4 regions of the Paenibacillus sp. MDV22-iso6 genome follow, and region 2 is predicted to be linked to each of the others. Evidence: riboswitches for the same ligand, from Rfam matches in the RefSeq annotation. Region 2 holds a riboswitch; each other region holds the start of a gene.

Region 1 (7,698 bases), on a different contig from region 2:
CGCTGGATATATTATTGTGTTTTACAACCCGCAGTGATCTGGGGCTCACGGAAATTGCGAGCCAGATCGGTCTGCACAAAAGTACAGTCCATCGTCTGATGGCTACTTTGGAGGACAAGGGGTTTGTGATCCGGGATGCAGCAACCGAGAAGTATCGACTCGGCATACGTATCTGGGAACTGTCTGCCCATATGTCTCGCAGCGATGATCCTGCCATTTTGCTCCTTCCTGCGATGGAGCGGCTGAGAGATCGACTGGGCGAAACCGTGAGTTTATATCTGCGTGATGGCAGTGAGCGGATTCGAATTCAAGCCGTACAGAGTGATCAGGCGATTCGTCGTGTAGCTCCGGTGGGCGTCAGACTTCCGTTATCTGTGGGAGCATCCAGTAAAGTGTTAATGGCTTTTGCCACCGAAGAGGACCGCGAAGATCTGATGAATGGACCGGAATGGCCGGTATTTATCGATCCCAAAGTATATTTGGCCCAGATGAAAGACATTCTGGAATATGGCTACGCAACAAGTTATGAGGAGCGTGAACCAGGAGCCGCGGCAGTATCTGTACCCATCATGGATCGGAAAGGCAACATCGCTGCTGCTCTGTCGGTATCCGGGCCTGTTAGTCGCCTTTCGCAGGAGACGTTGCATGAATATGCACCTGTACTGAAGGAAGCTGCTACACAGATGGGACTTATGTTATCCTGATTTTATGTTCTGGAATATAAAGGTTGTTTTTATGATTCGGTTGCGCTACTCTGTAATGGACGGCCCAACAGGGTCAGCAATTGAATATAAATTTGCGGCTTAAATGCTGCAACTTGTTAACGTTACTGGGGGAGTCCGAATTGTCCGGACTGAGACGGAATCGCATGAGATTCTGGACCCTTTGCACCTGATCTGGATCATACCAGCGTAGGGAAGTAATCGGCGATACGACCACGAACACCGTATAATGTGACCTATGGATGGACTCCGTTATGGAGTCTCTATAAGGTATGTTATTGGTGATGGACATAAGCCGGTTCCCTTGGGAACCGGCTTTTTTTATACAGTAAACAGGCGGAAGCTGGTGTCAGATCTGCTTTTGGATAAAGGGCTGGGTGCCATTGGCGAGCATTGGGTGTAAACCTTTTGCTTCGACTGTCTGTATTAATTGAAGTGTATGTCCCTATTTTGTGTGGTATGGTCGCTCTTCCTTTTTCTATGTTGTGGATGATTTGGACCCGTGAGCAAGCATTTCAATCCAGGCAATCACTAATGAGGAGGAGACAAGAGCGATGAGCACAGGAAACCGAATGATGGGACAGGACAAGCAGAATCTGCAGTTGGCAGAGGAAAAAGGTACGACAGGACGGGTTCAGCCCTTCCCGGGCAGCCGCAAAGTATACATTCATGGCTCACGACCGGACATTGCTGTACCGGAGCGCGAAATTGCCCTTCATGACACCAATACTCCCCAAGGAGTGGAGCATAACGAACCGCTGCGTGTTTACGATACGAGCGGACCAATGACCGATCCTGGATTTCATGCCGATATCCGGGCAGGGCTGCCAGCGCTGCGCACCCGCTGGATTACGGAGCGTGAAGATGTTGAAGCCTACCAGGGAAGAACGGTCAAACCGGAGGATAACGGATTGAAACCAGGAGGGAAGCGAACTGGAGCCGAGAAGTATCCAGGCTTGCGTGCTAAACCATTACGTGGACAGGCAGGGCGCAGTGTGACTCAGATGCATTATGCACGGCAGGGAATGATCACGCCGGAGATGGAGTTCGCCGCTATTCGTGAGGGTGTGGAGCCAGAGTTTGTGCGGCAGGAGCTAGCGAGTGGAAGGGCCATCCTGCCGTCGAATATTAATCACCCAGAGAGTGAGCCGATGCTGATCGGGCGTCATTTTCATGTGAAGATCAATGCGAACATCGGAAACTCTGCGGTATCCTCCTCCATCGAGGAGGAGGTGGAGAAGATGACTTGGGCCGTACGCTGGGGATCGGATACGGTGATGGATCTTTCCACAGGCAAGGACATTCATACGACCCGCGAATGGATCATCCGCAATTCACCTGTACCGATTGGAACAGTACCGCTCTATCAGGCGCTGGAGAAGGTCAATGGAGAAGCCGAAGCGCTGACCTGGGAGTTGTATCGTGACACGCTCATAGAGCAGGCAGAGCAGGGTGTGGACTACTTTACGATCCATGCAGGTGTGCTGCTGAGATATATTCCGATGACCGCCAAACGTATGACGGGCATTGTGTCACGGGGCGGGTCCATCATGGCAGCATGGTGCCTTGCGCATCATCAGGAGAATTTTTTGTATACCCATTTTGAAGAAATCTGCGAGATTATGAAAAGGTATGATGTGGCGTTCTCGCTCGGAGACGGACTGCGCCCAGGAAGCATCTATGATGCCAATGATGAAGCCCAGATGGCGGAACTGGCTACGCTTGGAGAACTAACACAAATCGCTTGGAAGCATGATGTGCAGTTGATGATTGAAGGTCCGGGGCATGTGCCGATGCACAAGATCAAGGAGAATGTCGATCTGCAAATGGAGATATGTAAAGAGGCGCCGTTCTATACGCTGGGACCGCTGACGACCGATATCGCCCCAGGATATGACCATATTACCTCGGCGATTGGGGCGGCGATGATCGGCTGGTTCGGCACGTCGATGCTCTGTTATGTTACGCCAAAAGAACATCTGGGCCTGCCCAATAAGGATGATGTGCGGGAAGGCGTTATCGCCTACAAGATCGCTGCTCATGCCGCTGATCTGGCGAAAGGTCACCCACGTGCCCAGCGGCGGGACGATGCGCTGTCCAAGGCACGGTTTGAGTTCCGCTGGAGGGATCAATTCAACCTATCGCTGGATCCGGAACGTGCGCTATCCTACCACGATGAGACGTTGCCGGCGGAAGGGGCCAAGGAAGCCCATTTCTGCTCCATGTGTGGGCCGAAATTTTGCAGCATGCGCATTACGCAGGATATTCGTGCTTTTGCCGCAGACAAAGGTTTGTCCGAAAATGAGGCCGTGGCAGCGGGCATGCAGGAAAAGGCTGAGGAATACCGGACGCGATTGTAATGCTTTTTTATTCTTGAATATAAATATAATAGACAATTCTCTTTTGCATATTTGGAAGAGAATTGTCTATTATATTTTTTTGTTAACTTACTAAATAATTTACGTGTTTAAACAGCCCATTGAAATTTTGGCTTATCATGTATCGGAGCGAACGACCGTGGATTTGGCGACAAACAAGTTGCTTCACCTACAGAAAATCGTAGATTTAAGAAGAGCAGGGCTCCTGCAATCATTCGGATCAAGTAACCCACTACACTCATCCGGATTTTCAGAAGAAAGTGAAACGTATGGGACGTATGGGTATTGGTCAATCTATGTCCAGACGGGGAAACTGCTGAGACAGTGCACGCAGGAGTTGTTCTTTGGATCAATAAAGGATGAGATCTCGTTAAAGGGCTGTCCCAAGCTGGATAAAGTCAAACATGAAGTTAGCTGGCCTATATGATCTATTACAACACTATAGATACCAGTCGAATATGAGAAGAATGACCCCTGTACAATACAGAGATCATTTTCTTGAAGCAGTATAGTTTTTTTATAAATGTCTTTGACATAGGGTACAGTTTACTATTGAAGCCCCTTTTAGTTTTTGTTGTTCCAAATAAAAAATAATAATCCCGCAATTACAAACAGCAATGCATCACTAAATTTAGGATTTCCTCCATAGAGAAGTGCGGAGCAAGCAAAACCTAATATAAATAATAGAAAAACATAAAGCAATCGCATACATTACTCACTTCCCTGTTACTATAATTACTAAAATAATAAAATCGGAATAAAATTAGCTTTTCTTATATTCTGACTCGAATTTTATCTTAGTAGCTGAAATTTTTTGCTGTCCCTCTAGTATCTGTACTAGCAGTTCCAGAGAAACCAACACTTACAGGCCCAAAGCTTAAACCGATACTCCCGGTTCCTTTGGCATGGTAATAGTTAGATTGGATTTGTGAGGATCCAGTTTGATTTCCTGTCTTTTTATGTTCCAAAGTAAAGACACCTGATGCAATTTGTTCCTTGATAATTGCGCCTCCAACAATATCAGCATTAAATCCGACACCGTTGTCTGCTACATAGGCAAAATTGCGCCCAGTTCTCATGGTAGTAAAGGAGCTGTTTCCGCTGTATTTAACTTTATCTTCATAGTATGCAGATCCTGGTACAGTTCTCCAATTTTCTTTATCAAAAGTAGCCCCATAAGGATCAGTCAGACGCCAAAAAGGCATTGATGTCCACTTGCCTGTCAGTGCAACCATAAATCTTTCTCGGTTATCAACATTATCAGTACGAACAATAGTTATATAATAGTCAAATTGTTTATCATCAATATCTGCTAAAGGGCGAACTTCTTCATTGGAATAAGGTTGTGCTTTTTGATGTGCCACAACTTCAATTGATCCATCTGATTTAGAAAGACTTTCTTTTAATTCCGGGCTCCAAGCTTCAATAAGCTCATATGGAATGCCCTGCTTTAGCAGGGATATGTCCAATTTTTCAGTTCTACTCTCTGCGAAAGTATTTGTAGGAATAAGAAATAGGCTTAGACAGCAGACCAACAGTAGCTTCGATAGACGCCATAAATTCATTGTAAAACCTCACCCTCTTCATTTTTTTGTTAAATTATAACAAAAAAAGTCTAACATAAAATCCCCCTACATGTCCACCTTAATAACCCATTTATTATAATTAAAAACACAAAAGTATTATTATGTAAATTTTATAATAATAAATTTAACATAAATTACTCTGATACAAATAAAGCGTAATAAAGCATATAATTAAACTCAGAGCTACGCCCAACTTCTTCTCCAAATACGATGCAAGCCTTGCCAGCGGGCTATAGATCAACAAGCCTGTGCCTGCTGTGACCCGTACTGCTGCGGGAGCCATCGACAGTTGAGCTGCGACTACCGTGTTATCCGGGAACTGCTCAGCAAGTTGTTGTAACCCGGTGCTCACTGCTGCAAGATAACCTTCCTTATCGCCTCGCATAATTAACTCGAATGTACCCGGGATCAGTACTGCTTCAGTCTTTATGGTCACGGCCTCGTGTCGCTGCTCATCTTCATCATCTTGCTGCAAAGCCTGATTCACCCGCGCCATCGTTCCTTCAATCGTTGCAGGGTTAGTAAACGCTAGAATGTACTCGCCAGGATTCTGCTGCATTTCCTGGAGTAAGGGATCATCAATACCAACCACGGGTACGGGAACATGTTGTACCTCCTGCTCAAGTACGGCTGCAAACAGGGTACAGGTGACAAGGATGGCGTCGGCATGACAATGTGCGATCCATTGCAGCGTTTGTGATACTTTCTCATGTATAACTGCTTCGGTGAAATCAGCATCATCTTTGAGGCGATCCAGCCCCGGATCGACATAATGTACAAGTTCAACCTCATAAGGAGCGAGAGTTTCTTCAATTAGTGCAATATTGGAATAGTGAGCGTGAAAACAGCCAATGGTCATCATCATACTTGCCCCCTGAAATGGATTATCTCTCATATAAGTTCCGTAGATATTTAACCCATTATAGGTATGTGACAATAGACTGTACATATTTAAAATAATTGAGGTAGCAACATTTATCGTGAAAACGCGAATAACCGTTCATCCACAACTTCGCAGAGGAACGGTGCGAACCACGTAAGCGATTCTCAATTCGCTCATCATTTCATTTATCGCATAGAAGGGGCAGCATTCTTTTTAGCCATTTTTTGTTGCAAAATTTCATGAAAGGATAGACCTTGAGTGTTCTCATTCTCCTTTTTGGGAGCAGTGGTCGCCGTGTTGCGCGGATATTGGTGGTGGTACGGGATCATTTGCTGAATAGGCATGCGGATCATCTTGGTTCCTCCTTTAATGCATTTTCGAATATGCATATGTGATTATTAATAGGTTATGTATTCCGACGGGGTATCGTCTCTGTTACGCAAATAGGTATATGTGACTTGTTAGACGAAATAGGCAACTTAAGGTGTAATTCCAATTGGATTGTAGTGATTTTACCCCGTATTCAGGAGATGTAAACGTTTTTAAGTAAATTCAGGAGGAAAGGACCGCATATGTGAGGTTTTGTATGGGAGGATAGAAGCGGTCGTTAAGTGAATAGACCCAGTTTTGGGAATGCCAATTGTGTCGAAATTAAGACATATTGTCTGGTTGTATAGGTACGACGCAAGCTAGCTAACTTGGTACCATGGTCGGTTGTCGGGTGCATATTAGAGCAATTTTGAACGGACAGACAAAGGCGGAATGCCAAAAAGCCGCCAGGAAAACCTGACAGCCTAACAGCATTGTGCATAAATCCGTGAGCGTTATTCCATTGCTGAGATATAGATCGAAACGGTCCAATTGGAATTAAGAAATGACCATAATCACTTTTTTCTTATTTTTCTTGGCGAACAGCGATATATAGATCTACTTGTACATTCTCAGGATCCAGACTTCGTTCATCATATAATTCGAAGTCCCCGGTAAACGTGCGTTCCCCCTGATTGTTCCAGGCCCACACCGCACCCCAGGCCTCACCTACGACCTCGGCCATTGGGCCCTTTCTAGAGGTGAATACCGCATATGTTGCAGGTGGCAGCTCAACGGAACTCACTCCCTCAGGCAACGCTTCATCCGGACCCACCTCATGACCCACCAATATGGTGTATTCTCCATTTATACCTTCTGTATAATCAGCGTAACAGCCAAAGCGGGCGGCTTCAGGGGCAGGCTGATGATCTGAGGCGAAGTAGCTGTTCCAGAGTCCCTGAATACAGCCTTTGCCACTCATCTCAATGGCATTGGTTGTTCTGGCGGACACACCTGCAAGGCGCTTCCCTGGCAGCGTGACATACCGAATGGGCTCTGTGGAAAGCCGATTGTCGTGAGTTCCTTGATTAAATTCAACGGACTCATCCGAATGTTCTGCCCCAAATGCCACGTTCCGTTTTGAGCCGGATGCATTCCATCTTTTCAAAAAAGGAAGTTGGTTGCGCAGCATTGCCCTTGCTGATTCCTCGTCCATTCCTTCCTGATTCAAGATGGCGGTGCACATTTCAATCATGCCCTCCAGTGTAATATCGGGCTGCTCGAACTGGCCTTCTTTATAACAATAGATACAGTATTCGCGGGTTGTAGTACCATCCGTTTCTGTTCCGAATTGAGCAGGGGTAGTAAGTGGCATTCCGCAACTCTGGCATACTGTGACGTTCATCAGCAATTCCTCCTCGTTATGTACAGCTTGAATATAGTAGAAGTATAACGGGAGGAACTGGACACCTGTCTGTCAGGTTAGGGGCGGAGCTTTATAATTTTGCACAATTTGTTCAGCAATTCTACGAATCTCTTCCCGAATATGTAGAGGCTCCAGCACTTCAACATCCGCGCCAAATCCAAGAATGAACCCATACAACCAGTTGTCCTCCGGGAATGCGACTTGGCTGATATAATACCCCTCACCATCCGAAACGACGTTCTCTATGCCAAACCATTCCTCTGCGATGTGACGGATACGAGCATGGAATCTCAGGCTCAGGGCCACTTTATTATCCGGAGTTGCCCACTCTTGCTGCCAGGGCCTGTCCTGCAGGTTGATCGGCTTGCGTTCGAAGCTTCCTTGGGCAAGGACG
Region 2 (7,698 bases):
CATTGCTGTATGGCTTCAGCCGGGCAGGAACTCTGGGATGGTCAAGCGCAGAAGTAATCATATGCATTGCAGCAGGAGTCATTGCTCTTGGACTGTTCACATGGAGACAACTCGCGTCTGCAAATCCGCTGCTCGATCTGCGGGCTTTCAAGTATAATATGTTCTCACTGACCACAATCATTAATATCGCGATCACGATGATCATGTATGCTGATATGATGTTGCTTCCTTTATACCTCCAAAATGCACGGGGTTACACTGCATTGGAGTCCGGATTATTATTGCTTCCAGGGGCGCTTGTCATGGGCTTCCTGATGCCGATAACGGGTAGATTGTTTGACCGGTTTGGCGCAAAATGGCTGGCGATTATCGGGATGGTCATTACGATTGTAACCACCATCGGGTTCATCGATCTAACGGATTCTACTAGCTATACTTACCTAGTATTGATGTCAACAGGTCGCCGAATTGGTATGGCCTTGCTTATGATGCCTATCCAAACAGCAGGTTTGAATCAACTGCCACCAAGACTAGGACCACACGGTACAGCAATATCAAACACTGTCAGACAGGTAGCTGGCGCTGTGGGTACTTCATTGCTCGTAAGTGTAATGACCAGTCGCACAACAGCACATGTTCAAGATATGGTTGTAACGGGTGCAGCCAAAGGCTTAACCCAGCAGCAGTTGGGAATGGAATCCATGATCCAGGGAATTAATGATGCTTATGTTGTCATTATTGGCATTGCCGTTCTCGGATTGCTCCTTTCCTTCTTCATCAAACGTACCAAACAAGCGACGGAGGAAGACTCCAAGCAGCCTGTAAGACAAAAAGTCTCGATGAATACAAATTAAGAACAATATTTACATGAATTACATCATGTAGAGCCTATTGTATCTTATATAAAAAGCGGCAGATCAGGACACTAAGTTTTATGTCCAATCTGCCGCTTTTTTGTGGTGTATTACATAATATAAATGAACAATTTGCCTGCACACGTAAGTAAGAACAGCTGCGTTAACTCGTTCTCTCCATGAGGATCTGCCTGAATTGTTCGAGATACGATCTGCAATCTTTGACAATCCTGTTTGCCTCACACTGAAGAGAAGACGATTCAAATTCCGTTTGAAACGCCTGTAGCGTTACTTCCAACATGGAGATATTGATCTCTTTCTGCTCAACTAAAACAAGCAGCCCTTTGGTCAGTTCTTTCGCTTTAATAGGTACTTCCAATTGGAGAATAGAATGACTGAATTTCTGAAGACCTGCAATCAGGTTATTTTTATCCAACACAATTTCTTTGGAATCAGGAGCGATCATCAAAAGACTTGGAAAATCAATAATATGCTCTTGTCTTTCCAGCATGGAACGAAGCAAGATTTCAATGTAGTTCAGGATTTTGGGCACAAGATGGTTCCAATCCGGTTGGTCAAGATGGAAGTTTCTCCACATGTTCGAGATTTGATGGATCATGCCAAAACCAAAAATAGCCCCTTCATAAGCAAAAGGTTTTAATTCTTTCCCAAATACCTGTACCAGTCGTTCAGATAACCAATTTAACTGCATGCGAGTCAAGTTTTTCAGATCGCATTCTCCAGAGTAGAAGCCTGTCCAGAATAGCTCCACAACAAGCTTTTTTTCTGGCAAAATCATCGGCACCATAATCTGATCCACCAGTAAATCAAAATCGGAAGCATAGCTTTGGCTCTCCAAATCTTTACGAATCATCATATCTTCCTGTACACGTTGCTCCAGAATGGCAAGAATACAATCATCCTTCGAGCCAAAGAATTTATAAAATGTTCCTTTGGACACACCTGACTCGTCTAGGATCATTTGTATGGAGGTGTTGGTCACTCCATGTTTCCCAAAGAGTACAAGCGCTGAGTCCAATAACATTTGTTTCCGCTTATTCATAAGTTCCCCCTGGATGATTTAGGTGGTTCACGTTACGATATCTAATAACCTATTGCAAATCCACTGCAAACATCATATGTTCCTTCCAAATCCCCTTGATTTTAATATTCTGCCGGTCCGTCTCCTGAAAGCCCGCCTTGCGAAGCACTCGAATCGATCCGGCATTGTCGGGCAGCGCACCTGCCTCTACTCGTTTTATGCCCGCTTCATTCATAGCAAAATCCAGTGCTAGCTGAAGGGCTTCACTCATATATCCCTTGCCATTCTGCACCTGATCGAGCACATAACCAACAATCCATTTGGTGGTGGAATCCAGTTCAAGTTCGAACAGAGAGATCTCCCCAATAAGCTCATGCGTATGGTTCAGGAAGATCCCGAAAGAGTACCGTTTCCCTTCTTCCCTCGCCTTGTTCCACCTTCAAGAAGGGCGACCTGACCCTCCAATGTATAGAATGTATCCGATCGTTCGCTTGCCGATATTTCTTCGAAAACAGCCCGGTTTCGGAACTGCAAATCCAGTAGTTCAGCAGCGTCTTCCACGTTCAAAAATCGTAAATAGATGCGTTCCCCACGATTGTCCATCTGTATGTTCATCCTTATCTCTGGTTGTAGTAGATTGCATTCATCAGAAGTACGAGAGTTGCCGTTTATAAGCCATATCCCAGAACAGATATTCAAATTCAACACTTCTTCTGAATATGTCTTCAATGGCCTCCAGTTCCTGCTCGGTTTTATGTTCGCATAATGCATCCAGTGTATCATAGAACCATTCGAATGAGTCGCGGAATTCATCACTTGCATAATTTTCGATCCAAGTCTGATAGAAATTGCCCTCTAATGAATCTCGATATTGTTCTTTTAATCTTGTGGCATAGTCGTAATACGTCCACGCACAAGGGAAAATGACGGCGATGATTTCGGCAACCCCACCTGTTTGTGCAACACTCATCATATTCGACGTATAGGCCTTGTTATAAAGAGAGGGTTTGACAGCATGATTTTCATCCAGCGTAATCCCAAATTCATTCATATAATTTCGATGCAAATCCATTTCTTCGTACAGAATAGCGTGTTGAATCACCGTAAAGTTCGTCATCAGTTTTTCATCTGTCGCCTTCACCGCACCCATGGCAAAAATCTTCGCATATTCAATCAGATATGTATAGTCCTGAAGAAGATAAAACTTAAACGCTTCCTGATCCAGTGTGCCTTTCCCCATTTCATGTAAAAAAGGATGGTTGTATCCATCTTCCCATACGGTTCTGGACTTATCTTTTAACGTTCTTGAAAATGACATGATCATTTCTCCTTATATTAAAATTATAATGTTCCCGCTTCACATCCAGCTATCGCGTTCTGTCATCCAAAATGCAGACCAAAAAGCCCTTGTCCTATTTTCGGCAAGGGCAAAATAACATGAGTACATGTCATTTGCTCCCTACGTCAGTATTAACTAACAGGTTCAAAGGGTCAGGTTTTAACCTTCTCAACTGCAAACAGTCCCCCTGCAAATAGCTCAGGCTTATTACAACATGTGTTTTTCCAAATGTCAATCCATTCCTATTAATCTTCAAGTTCCCCTAAATCTTCTTGCAACTTCTTAAGTCGGGTGCGGATATCCTTAATCATACTTTGCAATTTGTTTAACTCATCTACCCATTTTTGCTCATTAGAGACGTTCGTCGCTGAATTTGAATGATACGCCGGAGACGTCTTTAACTTGTTTAAATCCGATTCGTAACCCCTCCGCTCTTCCTCGGCTTTTGCTAATTCCTCCTCGGTGATGCCAATCTGGTGCTCCAGATAAATAATGTCTGATGAGTTACCGTGAGTTAAGCGCTGTGAATACGTCATCGTTCACCTCATTTCTGATGATCCATTGCTTTTCCAAGGTCATATGGCTGAATATCGATATCCAATTTCATACCCAGAGCCAATTTGGCAAGTTGACTTCCAATAAAAGGCCCCATCGTTAGCCCAGACGCACCAAGCCCGTTGGCTGTGATTAAGCCATTCCAACCAGGAACAGCACCCATTACCGGAAGAAAACCTGGTGTAAACGGACGGAAACCTACTCTTACTTCCTGAAACGTGCTATCGGCTAAACCTGGAGCCAGTTCCAATCCTTTATTCAAAATTTCCTGCATTCCGCCTGCGGTTACTCTTATATCATAGCCTTCAATATCATTTTCGTGAGTCGCCCCGATCACAATCTTCTGTTGATCAAAGGCTAACAGATATTGATCCGAAGGAGGCATGACCACAGGCCAGTTCCCAGTGTCTTCTCGATCGTGAACCTGCAAATGCATAATTTGCGCCTTCTGATAATGAACCTTAAAATCAATGCCCAAGGGCTTCAACAGTTCACTAGCCCAAGCGCCGGCACACACAATAACCTCGTCAGCCGATATGACTTTACCGTCAACAACCACTCCAGTTACTCGGTCCGATTCATATTGAAGTGTCGCGTCCCCATTAATCAGGACCGCTCCATTTCGCTGTGCCGATCGGATTAAGGCATCACGCAGTGCACGTCCATCGATACGCGCAGCACCACTGATGTAGACGGACTGAAAGTTCTCCTCCAGGAGAGGAAAACGCTCATGGGTTTCTTTTGCATCCAGACGGGTAATATCGGCAATCTCCGGTGCATCTTCTTTACGAAGGTGTGCTCGCTCCTGCATCTTGTTGATTTTCTCTACTTCCGTATGAATACTAAGAGCACCCACTTGAGCGTAACCCGTTTCCGTTTCCCCTTCACTCTTGAGTTCTTCAATCAAACCGGGATAAAAACGTGCACCAGCCTTGGCAAGCTGATACCAATCCTGATTACGGCGCTGAGATAACCAGGGACAGATGATCCCGGCAGCAGCATCCGTAGCCTGCCCTCGATCTTTCCGGTCTATAATAAGAACTTCCGCACCCCGTTTTGCCAATTGATATGCTGTGGAAGCCCCAAGAATTCCTGATCCTACGACGATGACTTTCTTCATGACTGCATCCCTTTCCTAAATCACTGTATCCATTATAGCGTATACTGTTTGGTCTGATAATGGCAAGGCATCGACATGATGATACATAATCCTAAAAGGTTTTCGATAAGTCGTTCATCGAAGTAAATAGTTCGTTTAAATTAATGTTATTTATGTAATATAATTCAAATCAGGTTTCTTTTAACTCTGTATCCGCGCCATTTACGCACACGACCTTTAACGAAATGAGGAATAACACAACGATGCCGAAACCTAGTACGGGGAATTCACTGGATACCGATATGCCGCTTATGATTACAGGTCAAAACCAGCTGACCGTAGATGAATTAATGAATTGGAACGGCCATTCACGGGATTACAGTATTGTGCAGTGTATCGGGGGAACAGGGAAAATTGCAGCCCAAAATCATGAGTTTTCGATTCGGAAAGGAACAGCTCTTATTATGTTCCCGGAGGTCACATACCGTTACGACAATCTGAGTGATTCATTGTTGTTCGATTGTTTGTCCTTTAATGGCTATTTATTGCCCCGGTTTCTGCATACCTTGCAGATCGGGGAGCTGCGCGCCTTCAAGCCGGATGGGATGCTTCATATCCTGTTGCATGAAATAACGTTGGCGCTACAGTCCCGGCACAAGGATCAGATCTGGCAGGTATCCGCATTGCTATACATGCTACTGGTCAGGTTAACCATTGATGGAGATCGTTATGGTGCTTATGAACGCTCGGATGCCCGATTAAAGCTGGGTGGACTGGTTACTTTTATCAAGCAAAATTATGATCAGGATATCTCGCTCTCCATGCTGGCTCAGCAAATGGACGTCACCGAACAGCATTTGAATCGGATATTCAAAAAGGAATTCCAAATGACTCCGCTTGATTATCTGACACGGTATCGGTTATTGAAAGCCAAAGAAATGCTCGTCCATGACGCCGGAATAACGGCCCACGAGATTGCCCGGGCTGTTGGTTTCAACAGCGCCAGTTATTTTGGATCCGTATTCAAAAAATATGAAGGAATCTCCCCTATCGAGTTACGCAAGCAATACCAGAGTTAAAGGATTTCCATCGTGATCTCTGCCAGCGAGGTTAACCGCAGATCATACTTCGAGAATTCCAGATTACGCGTTACCTCGTTAGGCACAATGACACAGCGAATCCCCGCGGCTTTGGCTGCCTTCAGTCCATTCGGCGAGTCTTCGAACACAACCGCTTCGGATGCCCCGATCCCGAGACTCTCCAGGGCGAGCAGATACAATTCCGGGTCCGGTTTAACCCTCTTGACGTCCTCGGCTGTATGAATGACATCGAATAGTTCGAAAATGCCGAGTGTGCGCAAATAACCATGAACCCAATCCCGGGTAGAGCTGGAAGCAACGGCAAGTTGAATTCCCTTTTTACGGGCAGACCGGAGCAACTCATGCACGCCTGGAAGAATTGCTGCCTGCCCCAGGTATGCTTCGTATTTCTGTTCAGAGAGCAACTTGATATGATCGTGATCGATCGGTTTTTGCAGCGCTTGCTCCAGGTATAGAAAAGGATGAAATTCTTCAAACGATGTTCCTACGTTTTTCGACCAAAGCTCCAGCCCAAGTTCAAGTCCATGCTCTTTATAAATATCGCGAAAAGCATAGAACCAGGGAGTCTCCGTGTCCACAATAAGTCCATCAAAATCCAAAATAAAGGCTTTTACCATTACGCTTTTCTCCCTCCAATGATCAGCCGATTTGGCGGGAAAATGGGCTTAGAAGCGTGCAGTCACGTCCGGACGGGTAACATTCATCGATAAAAAGTGACAGGTGCATCCCGTTCCGGCTGGTGACTGTCCAACAATTCCAGCCCGGATCTCCCCCTCTATCGGCATGCCGAAATATCGAATTAATTTCCACTCCACCCCATCGGGTGAATAAAAGAATGAAATGCAGTCCTCCACTTTGCGTATGCGCAGATAAGGGTTGGTTACGGGAACTTCAACCGAATTGCAATCATCGGATGAACCTTCCTTCGTTACTACCGACACAATGGTAGCCGCTTTTCCATCATACTCAAAACAAAGCTTGCACCAGTTTCGTTCATCCGCCATCACCATCAAACATCCGGAATCATACTGATGTTGCATGTCCACGGTTAGCTGGGTCGTCATTTCAAAATCGTTAGGCACCGGCATCGACAGAAATGGCGCGGTTGCACGGATGTGTTTACCCGCTGGGTCCTGGAAAAAGTCTGTATCAGCCTGAGCTTCTACAATTAGAACGCCTTGATCGGTATAAGACCAGGTCTTCGGCTCATTAATCCAGTTCATTTGGTTTCTTGTTTCTGTTGCAAATACGTTTGTCATTTCTATGCCTCCCAGGTTCATTTTCTGTATTATATATTCGTTCGTTATACAGAAAACCCCTTCTCCTACATATTTTTGTAAGAACTGATCACTTGGGAGTGTTTCTGGGGATCAGGGAGGAATAACATAATGACCATGAGTACGATGTAAAGTACAAGAATGACACTGAATAACAGCACAGGATTATAGTGATACAGTAGCCCTGTCAGGTAACCTGATGGAATTGCGGTTAACGTCATGACGGTCTGCACTGCCGAGAACATATCCGCTTTTTCATGTGTACCCAATCGGTTCATAAGCAGTGAGTCCCGGTACGTTTGTAAGATGAAATTGCCTGCCGCCAGTACAATTAGAGTCAGAAATAACATGGCTATATTTCCCGCAGGGATCAACAGAAAAAGTATTGCCCCCACTGTACTCAAAATGATCGAGAAACTGACATACTTCTCT
Region 3 (7,698 bases), on a different contig from region 2:
TGCAAGTGGGAGATCTCGTCTTCTTCTCCAGCGGTAGTCGCTCTACAGGCTCCAATATTACTCACGTAGGCGTATATGCAGGCGACGGAAAAGTTCTGCACACGTACGGATCACCAGGTGTAACTCTCTCCGACTTGAACTCGGGGAACTGGAAAAAAACATATATTAAAGCTCGCCGCGTACTGTAGCTCATATTCCGAAAATAACGAAGCGAGTAGGGCCGGATCTGATGATCCGGTCCTTTTATATTTACCCAATGAAGTTCTCTCTCCAAACAGGAGTTATGTGGAAAACAGGAACTATGTTCGGTGATACGACCTCTTTTATTGAGTATGAAGCATATAACCGATGCCACGAACGGTATGAATTAATTTGACACTCCTCCCCTTATCCACCTTCACTCGTAAATGTTTGATATATACATCCACCACATTAGTATCCATTGCAAAATCATACCCCCATACTTCCCTTAAAATAACGCTCCGGGGACACGCCTCATTCACATGACGAGCCAAAAATTCCAGCAATTCGTATTCTTTCGGAGTTAATACCAGATATTCGCCTGCACGACTTACACGACGTGAACGCAGATTGACCTTGAGGTCATGTACTACAATGACTTCTTCATCTTCCTGTGAAGCATGCGAGAACACACGTAAAAGATTCCGTATTCTGGCCATCATCACATTACCGTGAATAGGTGCTTCTATCACATCATTAGCGCCGTAATCGAGTAATTCCACAATCAATTCAGGCGATATCTTGGGAGTTATCACAAGTAATGGGGAGGTGACACCTACGTGCACAAAAGACTCTAGTCCATTTTTCAGGGTATCTTCATGACACCCTTCATTCATTAATATGATCATATTAAGATTCGTGAGTGTTAGTTCAGAAATACGGTTCAGATCTGTCCATTCCATTTTCTCAACTTGGTACCCTTCTGCACACAGTATGCCTTGAATAAAAGAAACCAGATCGCCCCTGCCAACCAGTAATATGGATGTTTTCATTTTTTCACCCGGCCTGTCTTGTACGCTGCTACATTTGTTGGTTTAAACTACACTTGGTCTCCACATCCTTGTGACCACTGTGCATCGCAGCATTGTTGTATGTTTATCATGCCGTAAAATGAAAAAGTCCATTCCCGGAAGGAACGGACGCGGAACATTCATTTGATTTTTCTCTAACCAAAGTACCGGTGAACCAGCGTACGCGCCTCTGCCGTGTCTTTTGTTCCATGAACAAGGACACGACCATCCTGAAAAATGACCATCCTGTGCGCTCCCGTTGTAAAAGAAACCAAAAATGGATTAACCTCCACTTTGCCTTCATCCAACTTGCCGAGACGATCAGCCGTATGTTGTAAATCCAGATTCATTCGCCGTGAAGGGCGAATCTGTACCGTATCCCTACCACATAATACGTCTGTTTTTTCCAGGTTTGAGGCAGAGAGGTACGGATAGTTAGCCTTTACTCCGCAGGAAGGACAATCTTCTTTTCGGGCACCGTCGACGTTAATGGATATGTATTCATTTCTCCACACATCGAATGATAACAACTTGCGTCTCAGTGCACCTGAATTACCACTGAGAAGCTTCATTGCTTCGGCAGTCTGATTAGCCGTAACCATCTGCACCGCCTGAGGGATAATGCCTGATGTGTCACAGGTATCCCCACCTAACGGAACCTCACCCAACAAGCAGTTTAAACAAGGCGTTTCTCCAGGCAGAAACGTGTAGGTAATTCCATAACTGCCCACACATCCTCCATAAATCCACGGAATACGATACTTCTGAGACATATCATTTATTAATAGCCGGGTATCAAAATTATCTGTTGCATCCATGATCAAGTCTGCGTTCTGAACCAGTTCTTCCAGTTCATCTACTCTGACGTCCATCACTTTGCCTACAACCTCAACGTTAGAATTAATGTCAGATAGGCGCTTTTTCGCTGCCATCGCTTTGGGCATTCGCTGAATGGCGTCTTGCTCAATATATAATTGCTGTCGTTGTAGGTTGCTCCACTCCACATAGTCACGATCTGCAATAGTAATATGGCCAATTCCTGAACGTACCAATGTTTCCGCAATACCCGTACCAAGCGCGCCCGCTCCAACAATTAATACTTTGCTGTTATTCAATCTATGCTGACCTTCCTTACCGATAGGTGCATACCGTTCCTGTCTGGAATAGCGGTCTCCCTGTTCAGAAGATCGTGTCTGATTAGTCATGTATGAATCATTCCTTCCGCCGGACTACTAGCTGCTGCATAGCGCTTAACGGGAATCATGCCTGCCTCATAAGCCAGTCTGCCTGCTTCAACCCCCATTCGCATGGCCTTCGCCATCTTTACCGGATCTCCTGATCCGGAGACAGCCGTATTCAACAATACACCGTCAGCTCCCAGCTCCATCGCATGAGCAGCATCTTTAGGTGCTCGAAGTCCTGCATCCACAATAACAGGAACGACGGCTTGTTCAATAATAATCTCCAGATTATAGGGATTAATAATTCCTCTCCCCGCCCCTATGGGTGAAGCCCCAGGCATAACAGCATGTACGCCGAGTAGTTGCAATCGCTTGGCCAGAATAACATCGTCCGAGATATAAGGCAGTACCGTAAAGCCCTTTTCAAGCAAGATCTCGCAAGCTTTATAGGTTTCAATTGGGTCAGGAAGTAATGTGATTCCATCGCCGATAACTTCTACTTTTATCATATCACAAAGTCCTGAAGCCCGAGCTAGTTCAGCGATTCGCACAGCTTCCTCTGCTGTTGCAGCACCCGCTGTATTGGGAAGCAGGGTATATCTTTTCAAATCCAGTGTGTCCAGAAAGTGCTGTTTGTTCCGATCTTCCAAGTTCAAACGCCGAACCGCGAACGTTAATACTTCCGTACCGGAGGCTTCAACCGCCTGGCTCTGCACTTCCAAGTCCGAAAATTTGCCTGTACCCAGCAGCAATCTAGACTCAAACGTATAATTTCCAATCCTCAACATAATTCAACCGCCTCCCACAAAATGTACAATTTCAATTCGGTCTCCGTCTCTTAACGCCGTCGTTTCATGATATTCCCGCGTTAAAATTTGCCGATTCAATTCAACCACGACGGTTTTTACTTGTAAATTAAATGAATGGAGCAATTTGTCCACACGATTTAAGCTATCTTCAATTTGCATGGTTTGTCCGTTGACAATGATGTTCACTGCAACATCTCCTTTATGTTCAAACGTTCTGGGCAAAGGTCCTGAATCCCCAGTTCTTCCGAGGTTTTGCCACAAATCAAGTCAGCCATGAGGCTGCCTGTAATTGCACTAAGCAATATGCCGTTACGATAATGTCCAAAAGCAGCGAATAAACCAGGAACACTTTCACAAGCCCCTATATACGGCATTCCATCCGGAGTCGAAGGACGTACACCAGCCCAGGCTCGGATAAAATGTGCTTCCTTCATGCCAGGTACCCAGTTTGTTGCAGCTGCAAGCAGCTTCTGAATGCCTTGTACCGAAACTTTCATGTCTGTTCTTCCAGGAAGGCTTGTTGCACCGATCCATACTTCTCCATTGGCTTTGGGAACAATATATATATCCTCTGCATACACCGTTTTGTCTGGCCTGTACCCGGCATGGTGGGGAGAAAACTGCACAGCTGCAATCTCCCCCTTTACTGGTAAAACAGGCGATTTCAGACCCACATGTCTCATCAATTCTTCACCATGTAACCCTGTAGCAATAATTACATTTCTCGATGTCATCGTTCCTATTGAAGTCTCGATTCCTTGCACACCATTCACATCCGTATGCAAACGGACATCCTGTACACCTTCCATCACCCTTGCACCCATGGCTTGAGCAGATCTGACATAAGCCTGCGTTAAGTTGACAGGAAGAACCTCGCTCTCGGAAGGTCTGTAATATGCTCCATACGTATCCCTGTTTAACCATGATGCTTCCTGCTGGACAGAAATACGATCCCACCAAATATGTTCTGTAGATAAGGTAGACGATCGATTATTTTTGTAACTGCTGACTTCACTGTATGAACGAAAAGGAGTAATAAAGCCATGCTGTTGCAGCCCCATTTCCACTCCGCTAAGCGAACTGATCCGTTCCTTCTGCTCATGAAGCAAAGCTCTGCTCTGCCGTGCAAGCTTTGCCATTACAGCATGAGTGAATTCCTCACTATCAGCCGCAAGCATGCCTGCGGCTGCACAGGAAGTTCCCCCAGCGATCCGCGCCCGCTCAACCAAAAGAACGTCATGGCCTCGAGTAGCGAGTTCACATGCGATGGCACATCCGATAACTCCTCCACCTACAATAATGGTTTCTGCATGAAGCTTGCCTCCAACTTCCGCTCCAACTTTACTTCCCGAAACTATTCCTGGATGATAGCCTGAACGATTCCTGCTTCGACTTCTTGCTTCCTCTCTCAAGATCTTCATCTCCTTGGTCCGGCGTACTTGTCTGAATCCGTGATCGCCTGTCGCAATGAAGCGGCAGCTACTTCCGGCTTATCGGTCGTCCAAATCGTTGAAATTACAGCGGCTCCTCTAGCACCAGCAGTTCGAATGGCAGCAATATTCTCAGGACTAATCCCGCCAATCGCGATCACGGGAATCGAAACATTAGAGCATACCTCAGCTAACGCACTTAGCCCTCTGGGTTCGCAATTCGGTTTACTATTTGAAGCATAGACATGCCCATAAAAGAGATAATCCGCTCCCTGTTCTTCTGCAACTTTTGCTTCTTCCAGAGAATGAACCGATATGCCTACGCGCAGCCGATCGACTCTCCTCAACTCATCCTTATCATAGCTGCGAGTAACTGCTTGACCCCAATGCACACCACCAATTGAAGCATATTGATCCAGCTGATCTGAGCCATTCATAATGATTCGGTCAGATGGAACACCTTGTGTTTTTAGACCTTGCGCCCAATACATCTGTTCTTCAAGGGTCAGCTTTTTTTCCCGAATGTGGATATAATCGACCCACCGCCATATACCCATAGCAATATTCAGAAAAGAGCCCAAGTCTCCTGTACCTGGTGAAACCACATGCAGTTCGAATGATCTTGTTATTACATGTTCGTGGAAGATTACCGTCCTATTCGCCCTCCTCTTGCATGATTTAAGCTGATATACAACAACAAAAAAGCCACTCCCGTAGGGGAGTGGCCACGAATTTAAAATTCATGGATCAACTGAATGACTGTCGCATGCAATTACTCTATACATAACGCACAACAACTATAGAAACCATCCATAGTCGCAACGCTGTATACATAGAACTGCATGATTCATCTTGCAGGCCATATCGCAAAGTCAACGATAAAGCTCTTTGTCATTAGCTGAAACGCGCCACTTCCCTACGCTGGTATGATCCAGATCAGGTACAAAGGGTCCGGAATCGCATTCTTCCATCTCAGCCGCATCGTGCGGCCCCCCTAGTGTTCATATGAAGCTGTAGCCTATGTTACCATAGACACCTTTTTTTGTCACCGTACATTTCCATGAATTACGTTGTTCACCATTGCTGAAGTCATGTAGTTAACGAAGTTGCTGTTTCTGGTGCAAAGAATTTCGTAGAAACTATTGTTTGTCGGACCAAGCTTCAACATCCCACGTTTTGGTTACCCAACCTTCATAAAATTCAGGTTCATGGGATACGAGCAGCACGGTACCCTTGAATTCCTGCAGGGCACGTTTCAGCTCTGCTTTAGCGGTTACATCCAAATGGTTTGTGGGCTCATCGAACAAAATCCAGTTACTTTCACGCATCAGAAGCTTACATAAACGAACCTTGGCTTGTTCACCACCACTAAGCGCGTTAAGCGGGCGGGTGATATGCTCATTTTTTAATCCACAACGTGCGAGATGGCCCCGGACTTCATTCTGTGTCAGATGAGAAAACTCATTCCACACATCTTCGATCGGGGTAATATTACCTGCACGTACTTCCTGTTCGAAATAGGCTGTTTCCAGATAGTCCCCCAAGAAAGTCTTACCGCTAATAGGTGGGATTTTCCCCAAGATCGTCTTGAGCAGTGTGGATTTACCTACACCGTTACATCCAACAATGGCAATTTTCTCGCCACGCTCAATCGTCATCGTCATTTTAGGCAATAATGCATATGAATATCCGATTTCAAAATCAATACCCTCAAAGACGGTTTTACTACTCGCCCGGGCATCCTTGAATTTGAATGTGGGTTTGGCCGCTTCGTCTGGACGATCAATCCGTTCAATCTTGCCGAGCTGCTTCTCACGGCTCTTGGCACGACCGGAAGTGGAAGCGCGGGCTTTGTTCCGCTGAATGAAATCTTCCTGCTTCTTGATAAACTCCTGCTGTTTCTCATAAGCATCAATATGTTGCGCCTTATTCATGTCGGCCATTTCAAGGAATTTGTTATAGTTCGCTGCATAACGCGTCAACTTGGCAAATTCCAGATGATAAATAACGTTAACGACCTCATTCATAAACTCTGTATCATGCGAAATCAGAATAAACGCATACGGGTAATCCTTCAGGTAACGCGTCAGCCATTCAATGTGTTCCACATCGAGATAGTTCGTCGGCTCATCCAACAAAAGAGCTGTGGGTTTCTCCAGTAAAAGCTTGGCAAGCAATACCTTCGTACGCTGACCACCACTAAGCGCGGCCACATCACGATCTAGACCGATGGCGGACAATCCAAGTCCATTCGCCATCTCTTCCACTTTCACATCGATCAGATAAAAATCACCTTGCTCCAATTGCTCTTGAATGTCACCCATTTCTTCCAGCAACAATTCGAGCTTGTCCGGATCGGCGTCTGCCATCTGATGCGTGATAGACATCATTTCTTTTTCCAACTCAAGCAAGGGCAGGAACGCATCCTTAAGCACATCACGAATCGTTTTTCCAGGCGTGAGCTTGGTATGCTGATCCAGATATCCATAACGAACTTTGGGGGTCCATTCGACCTTCCCTTCGTCCTTTAACAATTTCCCGGTAAGAATGTTCATCAGTGTGGACTTACCCACACCATTTGCACCAACAAGACCTACACGCTCTCCGGCAAGTAAACGAAAAGATACATTTTTAAATAACGTGCGGTCTCCAAAATTGTGACTCACGTTCTCTACTGACAATAAACTCATAAGATGAGGTTGCTCCTATCTATTGGACATTACTATCGTTCCGAAACCCTATTTTAGCACAGGTGTCGCCTTTTCTGAAAGTAATGTAAACATCTCATGCAACCTCGCTTTTATATTACAAACAAACTGCCTTTAATTTATGGAACAGTTATACTCAAAATAACCTTGTGCTGCCGCTTGTTTGGCATTTGTAAACACTTCTTCGGCTCTGTAACCATTGCTACATGTGGAAGGGTAATAGTATTTAATTCCACTTACAGGATCAACTCCGCCAACGATCGCTGTTTTCTTCACCAGTCTGCCACCACCAATGGCATAATTGTTAATCTTTTGGTTACCTACAGGTATTCCCTGAATAAACGCCATCAGCCCCGTATCATTAATCGAATTGTACCAGTCTTCCTGAGAAATCAAAGGCATGGTAAAGGTGTAGGAAACACCATTCCTTCTTGCAAACTCATTATGCCGGTTAATAACATCTGCCAAATCTTCCTGCACACTTGTCACGATCCGGCCTCGTCTGACCTGCTCAAACGTCTCGGCATTCTGAAGCAGAG
Region 4 (7,698 bases), on a different contig from region 2:
GGCGATGACAGCCTCAACCTGCTGGGATGGGAAGGAATGCAGCATCTCACGTTGTTCTTCAGGTGTATATTTGTCCAGGTGAAGATGGGCATCGATCAAGGGTGCAAAAGCGGTTGATTGCATGGATTGACCCCTCCTTTTTGTCTTTTACCAATGATACGCAGGGTAGTTTGTCTTGGATCACCCATTTTAGGGAAAAAATAACTCAAAAACCCGCACTATTTAGATAGGCGGGTTTTCTGCTGTTCTTCTCTCATCCACTGGGAAATCTGCCGTTTCCGTTCAAGAAAAGCAGATTCCTCCGTGATCGCTTCGCGACGTGGACGATCAAAGGGAACATCGACCTCGTGAAGTACAGCCGCAGGCCGATTTGATAAAACATAGATACGGTCCGCAAGCAATAATGCTTCCTCGATATTATGCGTAATGAACAGCACCGAGCGGCGGTTCTGTTCCCAGATATCGAGCAGCCAGCGCTGCATGTCGCTACGGGTCAGTGCATCCAGCGCACTAAAAGGCTCGTCTAGCAGCATCAGCTCCTGCGGACTGAGCAGGGCGCGCAGAAAGGCAACCCGCTGCTGCATGCCGCCCGATAACATATGCGGATAGGCTTGTTCGAACCCAGCCAGTCCGACACTGCTCAGCCACTTCCGGGCATCTGCAAGCGCCTCTGCTCGGGGTGGTGCATCCGAAGACACTTCACCTGCAAGCAGCACATTGTCCTCAATGGTACGCCATGGGAAGAGGGCAGGCTGCTGCGGCATATAGCTAATCTTGCCGCGTTGTCCGGTGACATCCTGACCATTCATCAGGATTTGGCCCTCCTGAGGTTTCAGCAGACCGCCGATGATGTGAAACAGGGTGCTTTTGCCACAGCCGGAAGGGCCGACGATGGCTACGAATTCTCCTTGTTCCACGGTCAGGGACAGGCCATCCAGAACGGGCAATGTGCTGCGTCGCTCCCGGAACGAAGCATTCACGTCTAATACTTCCAACGCTGGTGATGAATGATGTGCAGGTAAGGCCACGGTTCCATATTCAGGAATCCCGCTACTCGTTGGAGTGGTTGCACCTTCATCCGGCGCAGTAGCTACCCGCTCGTTGTGTTCGGGTGTCATCTTGTCATCACTTCCTAACCTTTATATGGTGCATATTTCAAAGTTATCGCTTTTGTGGACGCCAGCGTACGAGCAGCTTCTCCAATAGCGCAATGAGCAGGAATAGTAGCAGACTCAATGCCACAATAATCATGATTGCCACGAAAAGACGATCCGTCCGATAGGCTGATTTTTGCAGCATCATATAATAGCCGATGCCCTTATCTGCACCGATCCATTCGGCGATAATCGCACCCATGACGCTGTACGTAGCGGCAATTTTAATCCCCGAGAACACCGAGGGCAATGCATGTGGAAGTTCGAGCTTCCAGAAAATTTGGCCGCGTTTTGCACCAGCCATGCGCATATAGTTCATCATCGCCGCATCGGTGCGGGTCAACCCGTCCATGGCAGCTACAGCCACCGGGAAGAAGCAGACCAGGATGATGGTAATCAGTTTGGGCAGCAGCCCAAATCCGAACCAGATCAGCAAGAGCGGAGCAAGCGCAATGGTCGGTATATTTTGACTAAGAATAAGTAATGGATAGAGTGCAGATTTGAAAAATGGAATCAGATGCAGCACCATCGCAATCAGTAATCCCACGAGCGTACCTGCTGCAAATCCTATTAATGTCAGCTGGATTGTTGCCGATGCATGCATGCCAAGTCGCTCGGCCTGGGAGGCTGCTTCATGGGCGATGTCCGAAGGCGCAGGCAGCATCCATTTCTCAATATGGAACAGGGAGACGGCTCCCTGCCATATCGCTATAAAGAGAATAACCGCCACAAAGGGCGGCCATACGCTTTTCCAATAGGCATGCATTAGCGATATTTCTCCGTCAGGGTGTCCATGCTGAAGCCACTTGGGCTATGGGCGATTTTGATCTGTGAGATGATGCTTGGGCTGCCAGCTTCCACGAGAACTTCGTGCATTTTGCGGACAACCTCCAGCAGTTCCTCTAGTTCTCCCTCCATCGTGGTATCGAGTGGATTAACCTGATATTTCAAGCCGGACTGCTGAATAACTTCAATGGCACGATCAACGTAAGGATAGGAATTTTCGCCATTTGGCGTTTTGGGAATGACTTGAATGCTAAGTAGTGTGCTTGCCATGAGAGATCACTTTTCCTTTCGAAATATATAAAATGAACTAATGACTGTTACACTTGCCACTTCGATGACAGAATAACCTTCCAATCGCTGTTATCCCCAGATTTTTTTGATTCCCTTCTCCAAAGGGAAAATCCGGTGATAAAGGCGAACGCTTCGCTTTTTCACGTTATTTCTGTCCTCTTCGTCATCGTGTAAATACTAAGTTCGTTTTATATGGATAATTTTATTGGGGTAAGAACTCGTTTGTATATGCTTTGGATACATCTACCTGCTCATCGAGCAGTTTTTTGCTAAACATCCAATCCGTGTAGTTCTGCCATACTTCCTGCTTTTGCTCACCCCAGCGTGGTGCGTCATCCTGATATTTTGGACTCAGCCACTTCTGGCTTGCGAGTACAAGATCCTTATCCAGATCCGGTACGGCCTTGATCAGAATGTTGGCAGCGTCTTCGGGATGTTCAATCGCGTATTGATATCCTTCGGAAGTCGCTTTCAAGAACGCTTTAACCAGCTCGGGATCGTTCTGAATCGTCTTTTCATTGGTAACGAGTACAGGTGTGTAGTAGTCCAGTGAATCGGAATAATCTTTCACATATAACATGTCGATCGGTTCCCCGCGCAGTTCGGCTTCAATGCCCGTCCACGCGTAGAAGATCCAGGCAAAGTCGATATCGCGTTTCACAGCGGTGAAGAAGTCTGCATCGCCCATGCTAATATTTTTTACTTTGGATACATCGGCGCCTTCGCCTTCCATAATGGACTGCATCACAGCTTCTTCCACCGGAGAGCCCCAGCCACCATAGGTTTTACCTTCAAAATCTTTGGGGGATTTGATGTTCCGGTCCACCGGAGCGGCAAATCCGGACGTGTTATGCTGAATGACTGCAGCAATGGACACGAGCGGTACGCCCTGTGTGCGGGCCTGGGTCACACTCTCCTGATAACTTACGCCAAAAGGCACTTCGTTCGAAGCCACCATTGTATCCGCGCCTCCGGCACCTGGTTGTACAATCTCGACATTTAAGCCTTCAGCTTTGTAAAAACCTTGATCTACGGCCGCATACAGTCCGGTATGATTCGTATTTGGTGTCCAATCCAGCACCACTTTAATGTCCTTGAGGGCTGCGTTGTCACCTTCATTGCTGTTTTCGGTGTTGCTGTTGCCATTTTCTCCTGAAGGTGCAGCTTCTTTGCCGCCACATGCGGCCATAGCCACGAGTAGTACGCACAAGAGCATTAGGCCCATCATTTTACGCCATCTCATCTTCATTTCTCTCCTTCATGTTGTCCGGCCAGTGGCGCGGGGTACTCCTTGGCTTCATATCCAAGCTTCTTGCATAAATCGACAGATTTATACCAGCTATGATCCGGATGACGTCACTTTTTTTAGCTCTCTGGCTATATAAAAGAACATTAAAAAAGCGCCCCGTTAATCCGGGACGCGTGCAGGCGTTAGAGATGTGGCACTCAGCAAAGAGGCTGGGCCAATTCGATATACTCCGATTCCTACGCTGGCATGATCCAGATCAGGTCTAAGGGTCAGTATCTTGGTGGGATACACTCTCAGCCGGCCTATTCCGACTCCCCTGGGAAACTATGAAGTTACGGGCATTACTAGGTGTAATTATAGGCCAGAGGCCCACGCATGTCCAGTCAGGAACTGGATAGGGGCACGTATGAATGAATCAAAGAGGCCATTATACATGCGTATAACGACCTCTCTAGATGTGTGATTTTCAACAATTATCGTGGCGAATCATATAAGGAAATCTGACTGAGTGCAAAAGCATCGGATTTCGGGTCATAGCCTACCTGTTTCTGAGTGGTTTCCAGATTCAATCGTTTAAACCGATTATTCGAGATCCCATGCAGTATGGTGAAGGGCTCCAGATCTGTAGTTGTAATTGCTTTGAACATCAAATCACACAAGTCAGCCGGACTAATATACGCGCTCATATCCCTTGCCTCCAGCGCGGGTCCATCCGGTTGGAAATCATCATATGCACCTATACGTATTGCTACACTTTGTAAACCTTCGGTATATGCAAAATAGGAAGCGAGCGATTCACCAAAACATTTGCTAACTCCGTACAAATTCCGTGGGCGTGTCGGCATGTCCGGATAGACTTGAGCATCAATGGGATACCCCTCGATCGTCTGTGCACTGCTTGCCAGAATGACTCTCCGCACACCTTGGTCCTTAGCTGCACGGAATACATTAAATGTACCTTTGATATTGATGTCCAACAACGATTCATAGAATCCGGCATGCGGGGAAGGATCTCCCGCCAGATGTACAACCACATCCATGCCTTCGCAAGCGTGCTGACAGGCTTCGGGATCTGTCACATCAAGTGTCATGATCTCATGGCTTGTCCCTTGATACGTATGCAGTCTGTCGATATTCAAATCCGTTAGTCGCAGGTGAAATGCTTCTGACAAGTGTTGGGACAAGTCACGTCCAATTTTTCCGGCTGCGCCGGTAATTAAAATGTTCATTAAATCAGCTCCAATTCTTAGCGCTGGAAGAACTCAATCCATTCCTTCTCGGGTCCATAGATGAAGAAATAACGGTAACCGTTAGGCAGTGTAATCATCTCTCCATCAATAAACTCGGCCTCAGTTGCCTTAATGCGGTTGTACTCAGACTCAAGGTCATCGACATGGATAGCAAAATGATGCACCGTACCTTCGGAAGGCAGCTTGTCGCTGTATCCCTGAATCAACTCAATCTCAGTCTCATCGCTTCCGTTGAAGCCGAGAAAGGCGAGCTGAATGACACCGTTGGTGTGGGTTACCCGATCTTTCAATTCAAGACCAACAATCTCCGTATAGAAACGCAGCGTGGTCTCTAGATCACGAACGGCAATGCCGACGTGGTCAATGCGCTTTTGAAAACTCATAATCCAAATCCTCCTTTATATGCAGTGAATCTTTTCTACCATTTTAAGGGATATCATAGGGCTGTACCACGAGGTTGTCAAATAAGATTTTAAGTTGGAAAAATTATAATTGTTCACAGAATGTTCACTTATGAGGAGGGGTTCGTCATCTCTATAATTACGAAGGTAAACAGAGAGGATGAGAGAATTGCCAACAACGAAGAAAGAACAGATTATTTTTGGAATGATGATGTGCACAGGAATGGTCATCGTCATGATGGCCTTCAATTTATGGCACAATGGGTTATTGAGCAAGATGTCCGCGCTTGAAATATTGCTTCAGTTCATATTGTGCTTTGTCATTGCATTTCTGGTGGAGTCCTTTATTGTCGGACCTGTAGCGCGAAAAATTGCATTTTCCTTACCTTTTGACAAGTCCAACAAAATCCTGGGCGTGCTGGCTATGTCATTTTTCATGGTCATTGGAATGGTTCTGATCATGTCCTTGTACGGAATGATTTCCGCTTATCTTGCGAATCAGTTAAATGGAGCATCCGTACTAAGTACGTATCTTCATACGATTGCTCGTAATTTCAGCCTGGCGCTTCCTTACCAAATTATTATTCTGGGACCACTCGTTCGATATGTATTCGGTAAATTCATTAAGGATAAAGGGAGTGTAGTCCCTACAACCTAAATAACGTTAGTTCCGATTTAGAGCATCTGAAAGTATTTCCTGGGCAATCGTCCACTGAACTAAGATAAAGAAGTAATTGTTATTTTCAAATCAAAAAAGACCTCGTAGCATTCACGCTACGAAGCCTATCTTTTTACCAGCTATGATTCATTGAATTTAATTTATCTTCTGTTTGGTAGATATTACGATGCTGAACTCACAGTATGCCTGCGCTGCCATTGATACGCGATCACGCTGATAATCAGCAGACCAACTGCAAAAATGGCAAGCATCCACGCCGACTGGTTAACTTCCAGATGGTCCAAACTCCAGCCTGTAACCAAAGGCAGAATGGCACCACCAACACCACCTGATGCTATCAGGATGCTGGGCGTTGATTCTTCTGTTCCAGGCAGCATTTTGCTGGCGAAGACGAGGGCAATGGAGAACACGCCCGATAGTGCAAGCCCGAGCAACAGGATGATCAGAAATGCCGACCAGATCTGGTAGGTAAAAGGAAAGATCATCAGCAGTACAACTGCTGCAAGGCAACTGTACAGAACGTAGACGCGATATTGGAATTTTTCCGCAATATATCCGGCAAACAGTCGTCCAACAGACATGGCGATCCAGAAGCAGGTAACACTAAGCGCAGCACCTGCTTCCTTCATGTTCATTTTCTCAATCAGAATGGCTGGCATGAAGTTGGCAAGGCTCATTTCGGTGCCGACATAGAGAAAGAAAAATAGAACAAATAAAGACAGAAGAGCCAAATTACGGCCGCGATAGGTTGAACGAGTTGGTTTAATGTCTGCAGGATTCATTCCATTTGGCAATTCAGCAGCGTGAGTGTGTCCAGGAGTCTGGTCTGAGTTACGTCGACTCAGTTCGTTGTCCAGCTCACCGAATGAACTTTTGGCCCAGAAGATAAAAGTCATCGCTGCACAGACGGCAACCACGAGGAACGACATGCGCCAGTACCCGGCAGAAATCAGACCGCTGGCAATGAGCGGCATGACCATAGCGCCGATACCAAATAACACTTCGAGTCGGCTCATGGCAACCGCCGTATTATCTTTAATTGCAGCAATGATGATTGTACCGATGACAGCCTCGATCATACCGAATCCGAATCCAGCTGCAGGTGCAATAACGAACATCCAGCCCCAAGGAGGCAGCAGCATATAGGATAACTCTGCAATGCAGAGCAGAACTGTAGCAATTAATATGCCACCTCGCTTACCAAAGCGTTTATTCAACCACGGAGATAACAGTACACCACCCAGGAACCCGGCAAATTGGGCAAATATCAGTGTGCCTCCCTGACTATAATCCTTGCCATAATGTTCAAGGGCAACGGGCAGGATGGAGCCGAGAACGACGTGGGCAAGTCCGATGAGGAAATAGGACAAGCATCCAATCCAAAGCAATTTTTTCATGAAGAAAAACTCCTTCTAGATATTATGTTATGTAGTAAGTCTGCCATTCAGGAGTATTTCCTAAAAACAAACAATCTCTATCATAACAGGACATGTAAGGGTGTGCACGGATAACTTGCAATGGAGGCTAAAGTTCGTATATACTGAAAAACAACAATTACAGATCGGACCATGCCGTTGAAGAGCATCCAACTCGGAGGCGTTTTCGCCAGGGGAGCGTTATTCCCCAAGTTAACCGGAACCGCCCGTTATCGCGGACCAAGAGGCTGAACCAGAATATTCTGGTTTGGCAAGTTGGGTGGCACCGCGAGCAGAGCGCTCCTCGTCCCAAGGGATGAGGGCGCTCTTTGTATTTTTACAGCCAAAGGAGACGGTGACCATGTTGGAAATGAAGTGGATTCGGGAGCATGCAGAAGAGGTGCAAGCTGCGGCAGTTGGCAAGAGAATGAATATCAATATTCGCGAATTGTTGGAACGGGACGAGGAGCGCA

The links. A riboswitch is a leader RNA that binds a small molecule or an ion and turns the genes downstream of it on or off. The one in region 2 is predicted to bind thiamine pyrophosphate.
Region 1: linked by a shared signal. The riboswitch ahead of thiC (phosphomethylpyrimidine synthase ThiC) and the one ahead of tenA (thiaminase II) in region 2 are both predicted to bind thiamine pyrophosphate.
Region 3: linked by a shared signal. The riboswitch ahead of AC4PM4_RS24380 (thiamine phosphate synthase) and the one ahead of tenA (thiaminase II) in region 2 are both predicted to bind thiamine pyrophosphate.
Region 4: linked by a shared signal. The riboswitch ahead of AC4PM4_RS23105 (ABC transporter substrate-binding protein) and the one ahead of tenA (thiaminase II) in region 2 are both predicted to bind thiamine pyrophosphate.

Annotation. Positions count from the first base shown of each region.
Region 1 covers NZ_JBZVDZ010000008.1:74,025-81,722, reverse strand. Annotated here, with positions in the region: gene AC4PM4_RS22085 (IclR family transcriptional regulator) at 1-704, shown strand, start outside; TPP riboswitch at 822-935, shown strand; gene thiC (phosphomethylpyrimidine synthase ThiC) at 1,295-3,082, shown strand; gene AC4PM4_RS22075 (hypothetical protein) at 3,240-3,527, shown strand; gene AC4PM4_RS22070 (hypothetical protein) at 3,898-4,665, opposite strand; gene AC4PM4_RS22065 (hypothetical protein) at 4,811-5,551, opposite strand; gene AC4PM4_RS22060 (hypothetical protein) at 5,755-5,922, opposite strand; gene AC4PM4_RS22055 (zinc ribbon domain-containing protein) at 6,465-7,283, opposite strand; gene AC4PM4_RS22050 (helix-turn-helix transcriptional regulator) at 7,356-7,698, opposite strand, start outside.
Region 2 covers NZ_JBZVDZ010000001.1:505,587-513,284, reverse strand. Annotated here, with positions in the region: gene AC4PM4_RS02220 (DHA2 family efflux MFS transporter permease subunit) at 1-854, shown strand, start outside; gene AC4PM4_RS02215 (TetR/AcrR family transcriptional regulator) at 1,018-1,917, opposite strand; gene AC4PM4_RS02210 (GNAT family N-acetyltransferase) at 1,967-2,263, opposite strand; gene AC4PM4_RS02205 (hypothetical protein) at 2,281-2,499, opposite strand; gene tenA (thiaminase II) at 2,543-3,214, opposite strand; TPP riboswitch at 3,336-3,434, opposite strand; gene AC4PM4_RS02195 (hypothetical protein) at 3,481-3,771, opposite strand; gene AC4PM4_RS02190 (NAD(P)/FAD-dependent oxidoreductase) at 3,780-4,910, opposite strand; gene AC4PM4_RS02185 (AraC family transcriptional regulator) at 5,153-5,968, shown strand; gene AC4PM4_RS02180 (HAD family hydrolase) at 5,965-6,606, opposite strand; gene AC4PM4_RS02175 (DUF1349 domain-containing protein) at 6,655-7,248, opposite strand; gene AC4PM4_RS02170 (MFS transporter) at 7,314-7,698, opposite strand, start outside.
Region 3 covers NZ_JBZVDZ010000009.1:147,176-154,873, forward strand. Annotated here, with positions in the region: gene AC4PM4_RS24350 (C40 family peptidase) at 1-188, shown strand, start outside; gene AC4PM4_RS24355 (winged helix-turn-helix domain-containing protein) at 324-1,013, opposite strand; gene AC4PM4_RS24360 (MoeB/ThiF family adenylyltransferase) at 1,187-2,236, opposite strand; gene AC4PM4_RS24365 (thiazole synthase) at 2,233-3,000, opposite strand; gene thiS (sulfur carrier protein ThiS) at 3,004-3,207, opposite strand; gene thiO (glycine oxidase ThiO) at 3,204-4,433, opposite strand; gene AC4PM4_RS24380 (thiamine phosphate synthase) at 4,439-5,008, opposite strand; TPP riboswitch at 5,348-5,457, opposite strand; gene AC4PM4_RS24385 (ABC-F family ATP-binding cassette domain-containing protein) at 5,591-7,141, opposite strand; gene AC4PM4_RS24390 (hypothetical protein) at 7,274-7,698, opposite strand, start outside.
Region 4 covers NZ_JBZVDZ010000008.1:299,888-307,585, reverse strand. Annotated here, with positions in the region: gene AC4PM4_RS23125 (TatD family hydrolase) at 1-123, opposite strand, end outside; gene AC4PM4_RS23120 (ABC transporter ATP-binding protein) at 219-1,118, opposite strand; gene AC4PM4_RS23115 (ABC transporter permease) at 1,162-1,920, opposite strand; gene AC4PM4_RS23110 (thiamine-binding protein) at 1,920-2,210, opposite strand; gene AC4PM4_RS23105 (ABC transporter substrate-binding protein) at 2,434-3,474, opposite strand; TPP riboswitch at 3,696-3,808, opposite strand; gene AC4PM4_RS23100 (NAD-dependent epimerase/dehydratase family protein) at 3,954-4,709, opposite strand; gene AC4PM4_RS23095 (VOC family protein) at 4,727-5,113, opposite strand; gene AC4PM4_RS23090 (DUF2798 domain-containing protein) at 5,301-5,789, shown strand; gene AC4PM4_RS23085 (MFS transporter) at 5,972-7,207, opposite strand; gene serS (serine--tRNA ligase) at 7,587-7,698, shown strand, end outside.